2 regions of the Variovorax paradoxus genome follow, and region 1 is predicted to be linked to the other one. Evidence: predicted binding sites of a transcription regulator. Region 1 holds the regulator's gene; the other holds the start of a gene.

Region 1 (9,653 bases):
ACAGCGGCGAGCCCTACATTACGCACCCGATTGCCGTGGCGGCGCAATGCGCCGAATGGAAGCTCGACGCGCAGGCCCTGATGGCCGCCCTGCTGCACGACGCCATCGAAGACTGCGGTGTCACCAAGCCGGAGTTGATCGAACGCTTCGGTGCCCCGGTTGCCGAACTGGTCGACGGGCTCACCAAACTGGACAAGCTGCAGTTCAACACGCGCGAAGAAAACCAGGCCGAATCGTTCCGCAAGATGCTGCTGGCCATGGCGCGCGACGTGCGCGTCATTCTGGTGAAGCTGGCCGACCGCACGCACAACATGCGCACGCTGGACGATGCGCCGCGCGAAAAATGGGCCCGCATCTCGCGCGAAACGCTCGAGATCTATGCGCCCATCGCGCACCGGCTTGGCCTGAACCAGACGTATCGGGAGCTGCAGGAGCTGTCGTTCCGCCACATGAAGCCTTGGCGCTACGCCACGTTGTCCAAGGCGGTGGCCAAGGCGCGGGGCCGACGGCGCGACCTGATCCAGAAAGTGCAGAAAGAGGTCGAAACGGCCTTCTCGGCCGCCGGCATGACGCTGCGGATTGCGGGCCGCGAAAAAACGCTCTATTCCATCTACCGCAAGATGGAAGAAAAGCACCTGAGCTTTGCCCAGGTGACCGACATCTACGGTTTTCGGCTGATCGTGCCGAACGTGATTGCCTGCTACACGGGCTTGGGCATCCTGCACCAGATGTACAAGCCGCTGCCGGGCAAGTTCAAGGACCACATCGCCATTGCCAAGCTCAACGGCTACCAGTCGCTGCACACCACGCTGGTGGGCCCGGCGGGTGTGAACGTGGAGTTTCAGCTGCGCACCGAGGCCATGCACGTGGTGGCCGAATCGGGCGTGGCGGCGCATTGGCTGTACAAGGCCGCCGAACCCAATGCGGCCAGCAACGACCGGCTGGGCACCAAGTGGCTGCAGTCGCTGCTCGACATCCAGGACGAAACCCGCGACGCGGCCGAGTTCTGGGACCACGTCAAGGTCGACCTGTTTCCCGATGCGGTCTACGTGTTCACGCCCAAGAGCCAGATTCTGGCGCTGCCGCGCGGCGCCACGGTGGTCGACTTTGCCTACGCCATTCACAGCAACATCGGCGACCACACCTCCGCCGCGCGCATCAACGGCGACCAGGTGCCGCTGCGCACCGAGCTGAAGAACGGCGACGTGGTCGAGGTGATTACCGCGCCCGTATCAACGCCCAATCCGGCCTGGCTCGGCTTTGTGCGAACCGGGCGCGCGCGCTCCAAGATCCGCCACTATTTGAAGACGCTGGCGCACGCCGAATCCGAAGGGCTGGGCGAAAAGCTGCTGGCGCAGGCGCTGCGCGCCGAAGGGCTGAGCAAGCTGCCGGCCGACGATGCCGAGCATCAGGCGCTGTGGGAAAAGTTGCTGCGCTTCACCGGCAACCGCACCCGCGCCGAGCTGCTGACCGACATCGGCCTGGGCAAGCGAATTGCCAGCATCGTCGCCAAGCGGCTCGTGGCGATGCTCTCCGAACTGGGCGAGCGGCCGGATGCGCTGCTGCTGAGCCGCGAGCGCTTCATTTCGCACGAAACCATTTCGCAGGGCGCCGTGACCCTGGACGGCAGCGAGAACTCTTCCGTTCGCTTTGCGCTGTGCTGTCGGCCAATTCCGGGCGATGAGATCGTCGGTTACCTGGGGCATGGCGAAGGCCTGGTGGTGCACACCGAAAGCTGCGGCGTGGGCCAACGCCTGCGCCACAAGGACAGCGAGCGCTTCTTCGCGGTCGAATGGGCCGACGAGCCCACCCGTGCTTTCGAAACCGGCGTGGTAATTACCGTGCGCAACGACAAGGGCGTGCTCGCACGGGTGGCCGCAACGCTGGCCGATGCCGAGGCAGACATCACGCACGTCGAAATGGCCGATGAAACGCCGCAGGATTCGACCGACCTGCGCTTTGTGATTGCCGTGCGCGATCGGAGCCACCTCGACGCGGTGTTGCGCGCGGCACGGCGAACTGCCTCGGTGCTGACGGCCGCGCGGACGGTTCCCGCGCCCTGAAATTCCGCCTGAAACCGGCGGCGCGCTTACGGCGCAGTGCCTGAACCCGGAGCGGGATAGCTCACAGACAGCAGCTCGACCTCGTGCGTGCCGCCCGGCGTCACAAGCTTCACCACATCGCCTTCGCGTGACTTGAGCAAAGCCCTGGCAATGGGTGAGATCCAGCTGACTTGCGATTGGGCGCTGTCCGCTTCGTCGATGCCCAGGATGGTCACGCTGCGTTCGTCACCCGTTTCATCGGCATAGCGCACCGTGGCGCCAAAGAAAACCTGATCGCTGCCATGGTGCACCGAGGGGTCGGTCACCTCGGCAATCTCGAGCCGCTTGGTCAGAAAGCGGATGCGGCGGTCGATTTCCCGCAGGCGCTTTTTGCCGTAGAGGTAATCGCCATTTTCCGAGCGGTCGCCGTTCTTGGCGGCCCAATGCACCGCCTCGACGACCTTGGGGCGCTCTTCGTCCATCAATTGCAGCAATTCGTCGCGCAGCCGGGCATATCCGGCTGGCGTGATGTAGTTCTTGCTGCCGCTGGGCAGCGCCGGGCCGGCGCTTTCGCCGCCGTCGTCGTCTTCGCCGGCGTCGGTTTCCTTGGTGAATGCTTTGCTCAACGCAAAACCTCCGAATTTAAAAAGGCCCGCAACTTTCGTTGCAGGCCTTCATGATGAAAGTGCGATGGACAGATATTGTGCCCCGATTGCCTCACCCTTTACCTCTCACCGCTCACCCCTCACCCCATATCCGAGCGCTTGCAGTCGAAGACCACGCTTTGCTCCACGGCTCGCAGCGCCGGCACCTTGCTCACGTACACCACGCTGGCGCTCATCAGGTGCCATTCGGTGGTCTTGACCAGCCTGAACAGATTGGTCGCCTCGACGCCAACAGTTGGAATGGAATTGAAGACATAAATGGGCTCACCGGACTGGCTCTCTTCCATGTTCACCAGATCCGCCCGCATCTTGCCCATGGTCTCGGTGTCTTTTGTTCTGGAGCGAACAACGTCGATGTTGACGGTACGCGAGTGCTCGTCGATTGAAATCCGGCGAATCGGATTGAAAGGCGATCCGGCTGCGTTGCTTGCGCCCGGAACGCAGGTGATCTTTCCCGCCCAGACCGGGCCCGCGGCTAAAAAAAGCAGGAAGAGGAACGGAAATGCGCGTGTTCTTGCGTGAGTACCCATGGTTCACTCTATGCCGTTTTCCTGCGCACCGAGGTCCGGCATATCCCGTCGGTTCTATTTGTTACCAGATCAATAAACGTTAACATTTTTCATTTCGCGTGAAAAAAGTCACGGTACTCAGTCCTACGCCTAGTTACAGATGAGTGGGGCGAGAGGGAAGCTCGCAACTCTACTGACTCTGGCGGGAAGCAATGGTCACTCAGGTCATTCACAACGCGACGATCACGTTGCAGTTGCCGTTCGACATAAGCCCCACCGCGGAAGTCGCAGCGCTTCGCGCCGCCGGCATTCCGGTGGATGGGCTGGGCAATGCAACGTCGGGTTATCTGTTTGTGCGCACGACGGGCCGCAGCGCCAACCGAACGAACACGTTTCGGTGGTTTGCCACAAGCATTGGCAGAGAGCCGATCGATGTGACCACCCTGCCAGGAGATCCCTCCCTGGCATGCGGCTAGACGCCAGCCAAAGAAAAAGGGTTAGGACACGTTGATGTCCTAACCCTTTAAGAGAGTGGTGCGGCTGGCAGGAATTGAACCCACGACCCCTTGGTTCGTAGCCAAGTACTCTATCCAACTGAGCTACAGCCGCACAGCTATCGATTATAGCATCCATTTTTGCCCCTGGCCGGACCAGATCAGAAATGAATGCGAGTGGTAGGCCGTGATGGGCTTGAACCATCGACCAACGGATTATGAGTCCGCTGCTCTAACCAACTGAGCTAACGGCCCACGAGAGACCCCGATTCTATTCGCCGTGCGGCTTACTTGCGGTGGCTCAGCGCGTTGCTGACCAGGCGCGAGGTGATGTCGACGATCTGGATCATGCGCTCATAGGGCATGCGGGTCGGGCCGATGACGCCCAGAGTGCCCACGACCTGCCCATCGACCTCGTAGTTGGCGCTGACGATGGAAAGCTCTTCGATGGGCACCACCTGGCTCTCGCCGCCGATGAAGATGCGCACGCCCTCGGCTTTGCTCGACACGTCGAGCAACCGCATGAGCTGCGCCTTTTGCTCGAACAGTTCGAAGGCGCGGCGCAGTTGTCCCATGTCGCTGGAAAAATCGGTCACGGAAAGCAGGTTGCGCTCGCCCGAGATCACAACGTCGTCTTCCTGCGCCTCGGTGAGCACCTCGGAGCTGACCTTGACGGCCGCCTGCATCAACGCGGCAATTTCGCCGCGCAGCTTCTCGACTTCTGACTGAAGCCGGTCGCGCACCTGCTCGATGGTCAGGCCCGCATAGTGGGCGTTGATGTAGTTCGACGCCTCGACAAGTTGCGACTGCGTGTAGTCCGCCTCGGGAAAGATCACGCGGTTTTGCACGTCGCCGTCCGGCGAGACGATGATCACCAGCAGCCGCCGCTCGGAGAGCTTCAGGAACTCGATCTGCTTGAACACCGACGCGCGCCGCGGCGCCATGACCACGCCCACGAACTGCGACAGGTTGGACAGCAGGCTGGCGGCGTTCGCAATCACCTTCTGCGGCTGGTCGGGCGCAAGGCTCGGCGCGCTCATCTGCTCGCGCTCGGCAGTGAGCATGGTGTCGACGAAGAGCCGGTAGCCACGGGCCGTGGGAATGCGGCCGGCGGAGGTGTGGGGGCTTGCAATCAACCCCAGCGCCTCGAGGTCCGACATGACGTTGCGGATGGTCGCGGGTGAAAGGTCCAGCCCCGGCGCGCGCGACAAAGTCCGCGACCCGACCGGTTGGCCTTCGGCGATGTAACGCTCCACCAATGTCTTCAGGAGCAACTTGGCACGGTCGTCCAGCATTGCAAGATTTTAGTGTTGTAATTTGTACATGACTTCTCGCTTCCGCAATGTCGCCCTGATCGGCAAATACCAGGCTTCAGGCGCCAGGGCGCAGGCGGATGCGCGCGACGGCGTCATGGAAGATATTGGCGCGTTCCTGGAATCGCAAGGGTGCACGGTTTTTGTCGAGAAATCTGCTGCTGCGGAAGCCGCCGATGCGGACGCCATCGCAGGCGGCCGCTACGAGCCGCTGAGCGTTGCAGAAATCGGGCAGCGCTGCGACCTGGGCCTGGTGGTGGGAGGCGACGGCACCATGCTGGGCATTGGCCGGCAACTGGCGTGCTACGGCATTCCGCTGATCGGCATCAACCGCGGACGGCTCGGCTTCATCACCGACATTCCGATCGACAACTACCAGGCCACGCTGATTCCCATGCTGGCCGGCGAATACGAAGAAGACCACCGCAGCCTCATGCATGCGCAGGTCATACGCGACGGTGTATCGGTTTTCGATGCGCTGGCCATGAACGATGTGGTGGTGAACCGCGACTCCACCTCGGGCATGGTCGAGCTGCGGGTTTCGGTGGGCCGGCATTTCGTGGCCAACCAGCGCGCCGACGGGCTGATCATTGCGTCTCCAACGGGCTCGACGGCCTATGCGCTGTCGGCCGGGGGGCCGCTGCTGCATCCGGCGGTACCGGGCTGGGTGCTGGTGCCCATTGCACCGCACACGCTGTCGAACCGCCCGGTGCTGCTGCCGGACGCGGACGAGATCGTGATCGAACTGGTGTCGGGGCGCGGCGCCAGCGCCAATTTCGACATGCAATCCCTGGCTTCGCTCGCCATCGGCGACCGGGTGGTGGTGCGGCGCTCCGACTTCCGGGTGCGCTTTCTGCACCCGCGGGGCTGGAGCTACTTCGACACGCTGCGCAAAAAACTTCATTGGAACGAAGGGGGCTCCTGAGATGGCGCTGCGACGCATCGCACTGCGCGACTTCGTGATCGTGCGATCACTCGAACTCGACCTGTCCGCCGGCTTTACGGTACTCACCGGCGAAACCGGCGCGGGCAAATCCATATTGATCGACGCGCTTCAACTGGCGCTGGGCAACCGTGCCGATGCAGGCGCGGTGCGCGAGGGTGCCGAGCGCCTGGACGTGAGCGCCGAATTCGACGCCGATCCGGCCTTTGCAGACTGGCTCGACGAAGGCGGGTTCGAGTCCGGCGACGCCCTGCTGCTGCGCCGCACGGTGGACCTGCAAGGCCGCAGCCGCGGCTGGATCAACGGCAGCCCGGCCACGGCCACGCAGCTGCGGGAACTCGGCGACCGCCTGCTCGACATTCACGGCCAACATGCATGGCAAAGCCTCACGCGCCCCGAGGCCGTGCGCGGCCTGCTCGACGCGTATGCCGGCGTGCGCACCGATGCGCTGGACGCCGCCTGGCACAGCTGGCGGCAGGCAATCTCCGCACTCGACAACGCGCGCTCCGCGCAAGATTCGCTGCAGCGCGAGCGCGAACGGCTGCAATGGCAGATTGCCGAGGTCATGAAGCTGGCGCCGGCCGAAGGCGAGTGGGAAGAGCTTTCGACCAACCACGCACGCGTCTCGAACGCCCAGGCGCTGATCGATGCGGCGCAGGGCGCAAGCCAGGCATTGGAAGACGACGACAACGGCGCCCTGGCAGCGCTTTCGCGGGCGGTAACGCTGCTGCAGAACTGCGAGCACATCGAGCCCGAATTCCGCGCACTGGGCGAGGTGCTGGCCTCCAGCGTGGCGCAGGCCTCCGACGCCGCGCATTCGCTGCACGGCTACCTGCGCGACGCCGAGGCCGATCCGCAGCGCCTTGCCGAACTGGACGAGCGCATGGGCTTGTGGATGTCTCTGGCCCGCCGCTACAAGCGCACGCCCGACGACCTGCCCGCGCTGCTGGCCGGTTGGCAAGCCGAGTTGAAGGCGCTGGACGCGCAAAGCGATCTCGAAAGCCTGGAGCGTGCCGAGCAAACCGCGCAGCAGGGCTACATGAAGGAAGCCAAGGCGCTTGCCAAGTTGCGTAAGCAGGCCGCGCCGCGCCTGTCCGAAGCGGTCACGCAGGCCATGCAGGGGCTGGGCATGCAGGGCGGCCGGTTCGAAGTCGAACTGCAGCCGCTCGCGCAGCCGGGCCGCGCGGGGCTCGAAGACGTCGCCTTTCTGGTGAGCGGGCATCCGGGCAGCACGCCCCGCCCCATCGGCAAGGTGGCTTCGGGCGGCGAGCTCTCCCGCATTGCCTTGGCCATTGCGGTCACCACAAGCCAGCTTGGCGCCGCGCAAACGCTGATCTTCGACGAGGTCGATGCCGGGGTGGGTGGGGCTGTCGCCGAGACCGTGGGGCGCCTCATGAAGCAGCTCGGGCGCGACCGCCAGGTGCTGGCCGTCACCCACCTGCCGCAAGTCGCTGCCTGTGCCGATCACCACCTGGTGGTGGCCAAGCGGCAGACCGCCGCGGCCGGCCAGGACGGCCCGCGGACCGAAAGCGGCGTTTCGCGGCTAGACGACGAAAACCGCGCCCGCGAAATCGCCCGCATGCTCGGCGGCGAGAAGGTTTCGAACACCTCGCTGGCGCACGCCCGCGAAATGCTGGGCCACAAGACTTCGGCAACGCTGTAATGAACCTCGATCTGGTGCTCATCACCGGCATGTCGGGCTCAGGCAAGTCCGTAGCCCTGCACGCGCTGGAAGACGCAGGCTACTACTGTGTCGACAACCTTCCACCCGAACTGCTGAGCCCTTTCATCGCGCTGCAGCAAGAGCAAGAAGCCAAGCGCGTGGCCATTGCCATGGACGTGCGCAGCGGCGTGTCGCTACCGATCGTTCCGCAGCAGCTCGAAGCGTTGCGCCAGGACGGTGTTTCGCTGCGTTCGCTGTTTCTCGACGCCACCACCGATGCGCTGCTGCGGCGCTATTCCGAGACTCGCCGGCGGCATCCGCTGTCGCGCCAGGAGGGCCGCACCGATGCCCCGGAGCAGGAGCGCGCGCTGGTGCAGGCCATTGAACTGGAGCGCGAGCTGCTGGCCGACTTGCGCGACGGCGCCGACGTGATCGACACCAGCCTGATACGGCCGGCGCAGCTGCAGAGCTACATCAAGGCATTGATCTCCGCGCCGCAGAGCGCACTGACGCTGGTGTTCGAATCGTTCGCTTTCAAGCGCGGCGTGCCGCTGGACGCCGACTACGTGTTCGATGTGCGCATGCTCCCCAACCCGCATTACGTGCCCACCCTGCGGCCGCTGACGGGCCGCGACACGCCGGTGATCGAGTGGCTGCGCGAACACGAAGACGTGGCGCGCATGTACGACGATATCGAGCAGTTTCTTTCGCGCTGGCTGGATGCGCTGGCGCGAGACCATCGCAGCTATGTGACGGTGGCCATCGGCTGCACCGGCGGCCAGCATCGATCGGTGTTCCTGGTCGAACAGCTGGCACGCGCGTTCGGCGCACGTTGGGGCGCCCTCAAGCGGCATCGCGAGCTGGACGCGATCTGAACTCGCCCACAGCCGGCAGTTCCCGGAGCTAGCCCCCGCTGCTTTCCAGCAGCTTGCGCATCGGTGCCGGCAGCCCGAGCCGGCCCCATTCCTCCGCCTCCACCCAGCGCGCGGTCTCGCCTTGCGGCTGCCCGCCCTGGAGCATCACAGGGTGAAGATGCAAGTCCTTGTGGGTCAGCACGTGCACGAAAGACGGCAGGTCTTGCGCCTTGCGCTGCGCGGCCGGCGGCAGTGCGGCCAGCAGGTCTTCGCGGCTGTCGAACACCGGCAGGCAATAGAGCCCGGCCCAGATTCCCTTGGCAGGCCGCTTCTCCAGCCAGACACGGCCTTGCACATCGCGCGCCAGCAGCGCCCAGAGCGACTGGGCGCTGCGTTTCAGCTTGCGGGTCTTGACGGGATAACGCTCCGGCTGCCCTTCTCGCAAGCCGGTGCAGATGCTGTTCACCGGGCAGATCATGCAGCTTGGCTTGCGCGGAAGGCACACCGTGGCGCCCAGGTCCATCACGCCTTGCGTATAGCTTGCAATGTCTTCTTTTTGCCCGTCGGGCGGAAGCAGCTGGGTGGCCTTGTCCCACAGCGCGCGCTCCTGCGCCGACGAAGACATGTCTCCGCCAAAGCCGAGCATGCGCGTGAGCACGCGCTTCACGTTGCCGTCGAGAATTGCGACGCGCTCGCCGAAGCAGAAGGCTGCAATTGCCGATGCGGTGGAACGGCCAATGCCGGGCAAGGTGGTGAGCTCGGCGGCGGTGCGAGGAAACTCGCCGCCAAAGCGCGCCACAACCTCCTGGGCGCAGCGGTGCATGTTGCGCGCCCGGCTGTAGTAGCCCAGGCCGCTCCAGAGCCCGAACACCTCGTCCTCGGTGCCGTCGGCCAACGCCCGCACCGTCGGAAACCGTTCGAGAAAACGCGCAAAGTAACCGAGCACCGTCGAAACCTGCGTCTGCTGGAGCATGACCTCCGACAGCCACACGCGGTACGGATCGCGCGTGTTCTGCCACGGCAACTCGCTGCGGCCGTGGCTGCGCTGCCAGGCCACCACGCGCTGCGCGAAATCGGGCGGCATGTGCAACTCTTGCGTCGCGCCGCCGGACACCGGACGATCAGGCCGCACGCAGTTCGCCGATGGCGGCCGGAGCAGCCGGCTTTCCC
Region 2 (9,653 bases), 2.6 Mb from region 1:
ACCGCGCTGGTGCTGGCAATAGTTCAGGCCATGGGCGCCCTTGTTCTGCCGATTTCCGCCGCCATCTTTGTAGTGGCATGGATCTTCCAGTTCATCGGACACAAGATAGAGGGCAGGAAACCTTCCTTCTTCGAAGACATCCAATACCTCTGGGTGGGGCCGCTTTTCGTACTCTCGAGGCTGTTTTTGCGGTTGGGTATCCGCTGGTAAGCCCCACACCAGCGTGCGAGCCGCGAAGCGGATTCAGCGAATGACGAATGCCACGTTGGCCAACACATAGCCGACGGGCAGGAACACCCCGCCTCCCACGTATTGCAGCTCCAGCGAGTCCTGTTGCCCTCCGGAAATCGACCCGGCCGTTCCGAGGGTGGTCGAAGCGCGACGCGTACCGAGATGGATGGCTGAGCCCGACTTGGCGGCGGCCACCTTCACGCCGTCGGCGCTGCTCGCGACCGCAGTCCAGGCACCGGCGTCGCTGGTCGCACGCCAGGTCCGGCCGCTGTCGCTGGACGCGTAGAGGCGACCACCGCTGGTGGCGGCCACGACGTAGCGGCCGTCGGCGGACGTGGCGATGCCTCGCCATTCCCGGTTGACGCTCTGCGCTTCCCACGTGGTACCCGAATCGGTGGAAATCCAGACGGCGCCCGTGTCCACGGTGGCGTACAGGATGCTGCCGTCCGCCGACGACGCCGCCGACCACCAGAATTGGCCGCTCGCGCGCGCGGTCCAGCTCACGCCATAGTCGGTCGAGACATACAGCTGGGCGCCATTGGTGGCCGCCACCAGAACCCGGCCATCGGCCGAAGAGGCCACGGCACGCCAGGCTCGGTTCGACTCACGCGCAGTCCAGCTGCTACCGCCGTCCGAGGACGTCCAGATCTGCCCGAGGTAGGCGGTCGCGACCAGGCGCGACCCGTCGGCGGAACTGGCCACCGCGCTCCAGGCTCGGGAAGATCCGTCGTTGGCCCATGTGCTGCCGCCGTCGGTCGAGCGGAAAAGCGCACCGCCGTTGGTCGCGGCGAGCAGCGCAAGTCCATCGCTGGAAGAAGCGACGCCACTCCAGGTCTGTCCCGTGAGGCGCAGGCCCCAGGTCGCACCGGAATCGCTCGAGGTGTACAGATCGCCGCTGCTGGATGCTGCCGCCAGACGGGTGGCATCAGCGGACGAGGCCAGGCTGCTCCAGCTGCTGGTGAGCGCCCCCGAGCGCCAGTCGAAGTCCGATCCGCCGGGCAGGCCGCGCGTGTCGATGCGCTGCCCAGCGTTCTGCGCGATGGTCCACCCGCCGCTGCCCACCCCCACAACCTTGATCCAATCGCCCACCGTGGGGGCGGGCGGCAGGGTGAGCGTGACGCCGGTGCTCGAATTCGCCTGATAGCCGGTGTTCGACTCGGTCTGGACACTCGAGGCTGTGACGTTGACCCAGCGCGTGTCGGCCGGCGCGGCCGCGCACACGTAGGCCGTGGCCGTGACCTCTGCGGCGTCGAGCACGCCGTTGGCGTTCAGGTCCAGCCCGGACTGCACGCGTTGACCGCCATAGGTGCAGGTGCCGCCCGGTGCTTCGGCGGCGAACGCGAGCAGGCTGTCGCGGCCATTCGACCCCGCAGCGCCCGTCGCACCCGGCCCACCGCCGCAGACGTAGGCCGAACTGGTCACCTCCGCATCCTCGAGCACGTCATTGCGGTTCAGGTCCTTGCCGGCCAGCACTTGCGAGCCGCCCTGCGCGCAGTTGCCGCCGGCGGGCTCGGCCCGCATGCGCACCAGCGTGCTGAGGCCATCCACCCCGGCGGTGGAGTTGCAGATGTACTGGGTGGACGTGACTTCGCTGTCCGCGAGCACGTGATTGTTGTCGGCGTCCAGGCCGGCGTCGACGCGTGCGCCGCCCAAGGTGCAGTTGCCGCCGACGGCCTCCGACTTGACGCGCATCAGCACAGTGGATTCGCCGGATGTGCCGGCGGGCGCAGGCGTGGCGGGCTGCGGCGCGGTGGGAACGAAGAATGCCGCGTTACCCGCGCCACCTCCGCCTCCCCCTCCGCCGCAGGCGAACAGTGCCATAGAGGCGGTCAGCCCTGCGGCCAGGCGGGCATTGCGAATGATGCGGCAGGCGGGTCTGGAGGAAGGCATGAGCGGGTGCAATAGATATACACGAAGGCGCGACTTGGGCCGCGCGGCGAAACGCAACGCAACGGATTGTAAGAAATTGCTGCCGTGCGATGAAATCCCAAGGAGTTGGTAAAGGAACTCGCGGCATGATCCCGGAACCAACGTTCGTTGCATAGCAGGACAAGGTGATGCCATTGGCTATCGGCCCGATAGAGACTGAACGGGAACCCTTGCTTTAGCACTCCCTCTAATCGAGTGCTAATATGCCCAATACAAAGGAGTTTCCCCTGATGACCACGCTGTCTGGAGCCTCTGCCAACCAGCTCGCCGTTGCCAATCCATGGTCGATGGTGCCGCCGCTGGGCAACCTGGATGCTTATATTTCGGCCGCCAACCGCCTGCCGATGCTCACGCTCGAAGAAGAGCAGGGCTTCGCACGCCGTTTGCGCGACCACAACGACCTCGAAGCGGCCGGTGCGCTGATCCTCTCGCACCTGCGTCTCGTGGTTTCCATTTCGCGCCAATACCTGGGTTACGGCCTGCCTCACGGCGACCTGATCCAGGAGGGCAATGTCGGTCTCATGAAGGCCGTGAAGCGTTTCGACCCCGACCAGGGCGTGCGGCTCGTGAGCTACGCCATGCACTGGATCAAGGCCGAGATTCACGAGTACATCCTGAAGAACTGGCGCATGGTCAAGGTCGCCACGACCAAGGCCCAGCGCAAGCTGTTCTTCAACCTGCGCTCGATGAAGCAAGGCTTCAAGGCGGATTCGGCCGCTGCCGACAACGGCACGCACCGCGACACGCTGAGCCCCGACGAGGTGTCGCAAATGGCGACCCGGCTCAACGTCAAGCCCGAAGAAGTGCTTGAAATGGAAACCCGCCTGTCGGGCGGCGACGTGCTGCTCGATCCGGGTCCGTCGGACGACGGCGATGAAGCCTTCGGTCCGATCGCCTACCTGGCCGACGCCACGCAGGAACCGACCGCCCTGCTCGAATCGCAGCAGCGCGACCGGCTCTCGAGCGACGGTATCGCTACCGCGCTCGAGGCGCTGGACGAACGCAGCCGCCGCATCGTGGAAGAGCGCTGGCTCAAGGTCAACGACGACGGTTCGGGCGGCATGACGCTGCACGACCTGGCGGCGGTGTACGGCGTGAGCGCCGAGCGCATTCGCCAGATCGAAGTCGCGGCCATGAAGAAGATGAAGAAGGCGCTGGCCGAATACGCGTAAGCCCCGGTTCGGTTCTTCGCTCAGAAAAAAGCCCGGTCATGCCGGGCTTTTTTTATTCCTTCATGCCTGCTTCGAAAGCGTCCGCAGCGCGCGCTTGGCGATGTATCGGGTTGCCGGCGCGTCGGATTCGTCGATCCAGCGCGTGCAGAGCCGGTCGACCCATTCCGGCTGGGTCTTGCTCGCGTCGTTGAGCCAGTTGGCCACCGAGTTCTGCACATAGCGGCTGGGGTCGGCGCGCAGCGGTTCGATGAGTGGCAGCGCCCGCCACGGTTCGGCCTTGAGCGCTTCGATCTGTGCACACCACACGCCGCGCGGGCGCGTGAGCTCGCTGGCAAAGCGGCGGATGTTCGGGTCGGCGTCGGCCGTCCAGGGTTGCAACAGCGCCAGCGATTCGTCGAGCGAGCCGATGACCGCGTCGCGCACCGCCATCCAGGCGATTTCGCGAACGCCGAAGTGCGAGTCGGCGGCAAACCGGCGCACCGCCTGCAGTTGCGCGGCCAGCGGCAATCCCGAGAGCGCCACCCACTGCGCAGCCCAGCAGCGCGCCACGTCGCTGGCGTGCGTGGCCAGCCGGTGCGCGACGGCATCGCGCTCGGCATGCAGCGCCGCCAGGTCGTAAAGCGCACGCGCAATGTGGCCGTGCCGCTGCATCGGTTTGAAGGCGCCGAGCATGGCGAGCGTGTCGGCCAGCCGCTCGCTCGCCGGATCCAGGCCGATATGGCCCGCCACGCTGCGCGCCAGCTGCGGCAGTTCCAGCGCCAGGAATTCGTTGAGGTTGACGGTTTCAAGCAACCCGTCGTTCAGCGCGCGCAGCACCTCGGGCGGAATGAGCGCGATGCGGAATGCGCCCCTGCGCGTCTTCAGATGATCGACCGGGGCGAAGGCAACGGCAGCGTCCATCGGCTGGGGCGGCACTCGCTCAGGCCTTGAGCAGCGCCTTCACGTCGGACACCATCGGCGCGACGCCGGTGCCATAGCGCGCGTACAGCCTTACCCGGCCTTCGGTGTCGTAGACGAAACTGGCGGCGGAATGGTCCATCGAGTAGCTGGTGGGGGTCTTGCCCTCGACCTTCTTGTAATAGACCTTGAAGTCCTTGGCGGTTGCGGCGAGCTGCTCGGGCGTGGGAATGAGCGCGACGAAATTCGGATCGAACGCGCCCATGTAGGCCTTCAGCACCTCGGGCGTGTCGCGCGCCGGATCGACCGTGACAAACACCACCTGCAGCTTGTTGCCGTCGCTTCCGAGCTGCTGCTTGACCTGCGCCATTTCGGTCATGGTGGTGGGGCAGACGTCGGGGCATTGGGCATAGCCGAAGAACAGCACCACCACCTTGCCCTTGAAGTCGGCCATGGTGCGAACCTTGCCATCGGCATCCTTGAGCGAAAAGTCCTTGGCGTAGTCGGCGCCGGTGATGTCGACCGCATTGAAGCTCGGCCGGGGTTCGCTGCAGCCGGAAAGCCCCAGGCCGAGGGCGGCGGCGGCGCCTGCCCACCCTGCACTGCCGACGATCAACCTGAGAGCATTTCGCTTGTTCATGGATACGGACATTTCGGTCAACGGAGATAGTGGTCGACGAGCAATGCCGCGAACAGCACGCTCAGGTGAATGAGCGAAAACCGGAAGGTCTTGCGCGCCAGCATGTCGGAATACTTGCGCCAGAGCGCAAAGGCATAGCCGGTGAAGCCGATGCTCACGCCCACCGCCACCGCCAGGTAGAGCCAGCCGCTCATGCCGTAGATGAACGGCATCAGGCAGGCTGCGAAAAGGATGAAGGTGTACAGCAGCACCTGCAGCCGCGTGAACTCGTTGCCGTGGGTCACCGGCAGCATCGGGAGGCCCGCCTTGCGGTAGTCCTCGACGCGGTAGAGCGCCAGGGCCCAGAAGTGCGGCGGCGTCCACAGGAAGATGATGAGAAAGAGGATCAGCGCCTCGGGGCCTACGTCGCCCGTCATCGCGGCCCAGCCCAGCACAGGGGGCATTGCGCCCGACGCGCCGCCGATCACGATGTTCTGCGGCGTCAGGGGCTTGAGGATCACCGTGTAGATCACCGCGTAGCCGACAAAGGTCGCAAAGGTCAGCCACATGGTGAGCGGGTTCACCTTGAACCACAACAGCGCCGAGCCGGCCAGGCAGAGCAGCGCGGAGAACATCAAGGCCTGCAGGTCGCTGAGCTGCCCGCGCGCCGTGGGTCGCCACGCGGTGCGTTTCATCTTGGCGTCGATACCCTTCTCGACCAGGCAATTGAACGCCGCCGCCGCACCCGCGACCAGCCAGATGCCGGCGCAAGCCAGCAGTGCGCGCTGCACATCGGCCCATGTCGGTGCGCCGGGCACGGCCAGCACCATGCCGATGAGGGCGCAGAAAACGATCAGCTGCACCACGCGCGGCTTGGTCAGCGCATAGAACTGGCGCAGCACGCTGGCGGTGCTTGCCTGCTCCACGGAAATCGGCGTGCTCACGCGGTGGCCCCCCTCTGGTTGTCATGCAGGGCGCCGGGCGCCTTGTCCTTGTTGTGTACGGTTGCGGCGGCGGTCGCGCGGCGGCTTTCGCAAAGCGCCCAGGTCAGCACCACGGCCAGCGCCGCGGCGCCGCCGGTGTGAAGCACGGCCGCGGCGAGCGGCCAGCCGAGCAGCACGTTGCCCAGGCCAGTGGCAAGCTGCAGCAGGGCCAGGCCGATGAGCCATCCGGCTTGCGGCCGCAGCGGCCCGATGCGGCGCAAGCGCCAAGCGAGCACGCCCAGCGCGGCAAACACCACGTAGGCCATCAGCCGGTGCACGTAGTGAATGGCAGTGAGCGCCGAAAAATCGAGCGGGGACCCGCTCCCGGTCACGCCCAGGTGGCGCCAGATTTCAAAGCCCTGCGCAAAGTTCATCGGCGGCCACCAACTGCCTTGGCAGGTTGGGAACTGGGTGCACGCCAGCACGGCGTAGTTGGTGCTGACCCAACCGCCAAGCGCAATTTGCAGCAGGAGCAATGCAGAAGTGGCAAGCAACCCGTTGCGCAATGCGGGCGATACGGCAATGGGCAGCCGGTCCGCGGCGGCCTGCCTGTAGCGCACCGCCTGGATGCACAGCAGCACGAGCAGCACCACGGCGCCCAGCAGGTGAAGCGTGACGATCGCCGGAAAGAGCTTCCAGGTTACGGTGAGCGCGCCGAATGCGCCCTGCAGGCAGACCCAGACCAGCGTCACCGCCGGCCACCATGCGCTGAGCGTGGCGTGTTCGCCCTCTGCCTGCACGGGAAGGCGGCGCTGGCGGCGCCGCACGACCCAGGTGGCCCCCGCGAGTACAAGGATGAGCACGCCCACGCCGGTGGCGAGATAGCGGTGGACCATCTCTACCCATGCCTTGCTGTGGGTGACCGGGCCGGTCGGCTGGGCCGACTGCGCCATTGCAATTTCGTGGCGCGCGCCAACGGGGCTCGCGTTGCCGTAGCAGCCGGGCCAGTCGGGGCAGCCCAGGCCCGAATCCGTAAGCCGGGTGAAGGCGCCGAAGAGCGTGAGATCGAAAGTGAGAAACAGCGTGAGCACAGTGAGCGCCTGCAGCCGGCGCGCCGGGCCGGCGCCGGCATTGCGGCGCCACACCCACACCAGCGGGCCGAGCGCGATCAGCACGCCGGCCGCCATCAGCCAGGCGATCGGTGTGAGGTCGTAGAGCGAGCCGGTGTCCATCGTGTCAGCGGCCGGGTTCGTCCCAGGATGCGGAGGCGCGCAGCAGGCGGTCGAGGTCGCGCTTGGCGCGGCTGGCCCCCTTGGCATCCATGCCCGCCGGGAAACGCATCATCCAGTTGCCCATGGGATCGACCACATACAGGTGCTCGGCCAGCGAATGGCCCTGGACAGGCGCAAACCATTTGGCGAGCTGCTCGGCCGGCACGCGCAGCACGGTGGCGCCGCGCAGGCCATTGGCCAGGCGGGCGGGCACAGGCGCCGCGTCGCTCACGAGCCAGACACGGTCGAGCCGGTCTTTTTCGCGGCCCAGGCTTTCGCGCAACTGGCGCTGCAGGTAAAGCTGCTGCTCGCAAAGCGCATTGCAAGCCGCATCGGCCACGGCGACCAGCAGCCATTGGCCCTTGAGCGTGGCGACGTCGACCGGCGCGCCGTTGCGGTCGGTGGCGGTGAGTGCCGGCAGCACGCGTTGCGGATCGATGAGCTCGCCGTAGACGCTGCGGCCTTCGGGCCGGATCACGTAGTAGGTGAAATAAGACGCAATGACAGGGGCGGCGCACATCAGCATCACCGCAATCATCTTCCAGCGTCCGACGACCGTGCGGCGGCCCTCGGCGCCGTCGAGTGCCTGGTTGGGCGACGGCATCGAGTGCACCGTCAGGCCCAGGGGTTCGTCAGAGGCTGCTTGCATCGTGTGTGCGGCGCCTGGAGCGGCGGAGGGGGGCAATGAATTGGAACCAGACATAGAGGATGACCACGAGGGCTGAGAGCCCGAACCACTGGAATGCATAGCCGTAGTGTTTCTCCAGACCCAGTGCGGGGGCCGGCCAGTCGCGCTGCAACCCCTCGGAAGCCGGGCCGACCTGCTGCAGCGACACATCGGTGCGCAGCGGCAGCTTGGTTTCGGCGCGGAACGCTTCCAGGTCCAGATTCTGCCGGATGGGCGAAGACCCCTGGGCTTCCGGTGCCGAGGCGGCTGCGGCCGGCTTGCCGAGCTCGAACAAGTGGCCCGGCGGGGGTTCGATCAGCCCCGTGACTTCGACAATGCCGGGCGGCGTCTGGACCGCGCCCAATTGCATGCGGTCGTTGAAATTGCGTTGTACCCAGCCACGCTGCACCATCACCGTCTGGTCGCTTCCTTCGAGGGCGAACGGGGTGAGCACGTAAAACCCGGGCACGCCGTGCATCTGCCGGTTGTCCAGGTAAACCGTCTGCGGCGTCAGCCAGAGGCCGCGCAGCCGCACAGGCCGGTGCAACGCGCCGGCCGGCGCCTCCAGCGCCAGAAATTCGGCCTGATCGAGCGGCGGCTTCTGCTTCTGGGCTTCGATCTCGGCCTGCAGCGCCTCTTTTTGGGCTGCGCGCGAAAGCTGCCAACGCCCGAGCGACACCGTGGCGGCCAAAGTGAGCGCGGCTGCCAGCGTGACCAGCAGGAAGCGGACCCGCCCCGGCGCACGCGCGGCGGAAGAAACGGGTTCCGGCGTCACTGGAAGGGATGAGGCGCGCGGCCGATAATCGGGGTCATGAAATACTTCGTCGCCCTGGCTTTCCTGGGCATCTTCGCGAGCCTCGCCTTCGCGCTCTTCTACATGCTGAAAGACGGGCGCAACGGGCGTGCCAAAAGCGGTGGCATGGCGCGCGCCCTCACCTTTCGGATCGGCATTTCGGTGGTTTTGTTCCTCTGCATGCTGCTCGCCTGGAAACTCGGCTACATCCAGCCCACCGGGCTCCCGGTCAGCAAGTAGATGGTGCTCGTTCCACGAGAACCATGAAAAAGGCGCCTTTCGGCGCCTTTTTGCTTGTATGCCGCGGGTTTCGCTCAAAGCCAGTAGACCAGCACGTAAAGGCCGAGCCACACCACGTCGACGAAGTGCCAGTACCAGGCCGCGCCTTCGAAGCCGAAATGGCGTTCCGGCGTGAAGTGGCCCTTGCGCAGGCGCAGCGTGATGAACAGCAGCATCAGCATGCCGATGAACACGTGCAGGCCGTGGAAGCCGGTCAGCATGAAGAAGGTCGAGCCGTAGGCACCCGAACTGAGCTTGAGGTTCAGTTCGGTGTACAGGTGGAAGTATTCGTAGCCCTGCACGCCCAGGAAGACCAGGCCGAGCAGCACGGTGAGCCACATGAAGCGGATGCACTGGGCGCGATGGTCGGCGCGAAGCGCATGGTGCGCAATGGTGAGCGTGACGCCCGAGCTCAGCAGGAGCGCGGTGTTGATCGTGGGCAGCCAGAACGGGCCGACGGTCTGGAACGGCTCGACGATGTCTGCCGGCGAACCGGTGGCGCCGGCGGCAATGCTCGGCCACACGGCCTTGAAATCGGGCCAGAGCAGCGCGTTTTCGAGGCTGCCCAGAGCGGGCAGCGAATGGGTACGGGTCCACCACAGCGCGGTGAAGAAGGCGCCGAAGAACATCACCTCGGAGAAGATGAACCAGCTCATGCTCCAGCGGTACGAGAGATCGATCTTGTGGCCGTACTGGCCGCTTTCGCTCTCGCCGATGGCCGCGCTGAACCACACGAACAACGTGGCAAGCCACACGACCATGCCAAGCAGCAGCGACCACGCGCCCCATTGATGGCCATTGATCCACTGGCCGGCGCCAAGAATCACGAAGAACAGGCCGATCGAAGCCATGACCGGGTAGGCCGATGGCCC

Evidence for each region. The regulator HrcA, encoded in region 1, represses chaperone genes, less so after heat shock. The targets are predictions, from matches to a motif close to TTAGCACTCNNNNNNNNNGAGTGCTAA.
Region 2: the regulator HrcA is predicted to act here: its motif matches at 2,336-2,362, upstream of rpoH (RNA polymerase sigma factor RpoH).

Annotation. Positions count from the first base shown of each region.
Region 1 covers NZ_CP123990.1:2,654,111-2,663,763, reverse strand. The annotation lists gene QHG62_RS12940 (RelA/SpoT family protein) at 1-2,063, shown strand, start outside; gene greB (transcription elongation factor GreB) at 2,090-2,668, opposite strand; gene QHG62_RS12930 (hypothetical protein) at 2,788-3,237, opposite strand; gene QHG62_RS12925 (hypothetical protein) at 3,429-3,692, shown strand; tRNA gene QHG62_RS12920 (tRNA-Arg) at 3,749-3,825, opposite strand; tRNA gene QHG62_RS12915 (tRNA-Ile) at 3,889-3,965, opposite strand; gene hrcA (heat-inducible transcriptional repressor HrcA) at 3,998-5,005, opposite strand; gene QHG62_RS12905 (NAD kinase) at 5,034-5,948, shown strand; gene recN (DNA repair protein RecN) at 5,950-7,629, shown strand; gene rapZ (RNase adapter RapZ) at 7,629-8,504, shown strand; gene mutY (A/G-specific adenine glycosylase) at 8,533-9,567, opposite strand; gene QHG62_RS12885 (dynamin family protein) at 9,605-9,653, opposite strand, start outside.
Region 2 covers NZ_CP123990.1:5,300,127-5,309,779, reverse strand. The annotation lists gene QHG62_RS25420 (DUF962 domain-containing protein) at 1-210, shown strand, start outside; gene QHG62_RS25415 (WD40/YVTN/BNR-like repeat-containing protein) at 244-2,121, opposite strand; gene rpoH (RNA polymerase sigma factor RpoH) at 2,391-3,332, shown strand; gene QHG62_RS25405 (DNA alkylation repair protein) at 3,393-4,232, opposite strand; gene QHG62_RS25400 (SCO family protein) at 4,252-4,869, opposite strand; gene cyoE (heme o synthase) at 4,887-5,792, opposite strand; gene QHG62_RS25390 (COX15/CtaA family protein) at 5,789-7,003, opposite strand; gene QHG62_RS25385 (SCO family protein) at 7,008-7,691, opposite strand; gene QHG62_RS25380 (SURF1 family protein) at 7,675-8,484, opposite strand; gene QHG62_RS25375 (twin transmembrane helix small protein) at 8,521-8,742, shown strand; gene QHG62_RS25370 (cytochrome c oxidase subunit 3) at 8,817-9,653, opposite strand, start outside.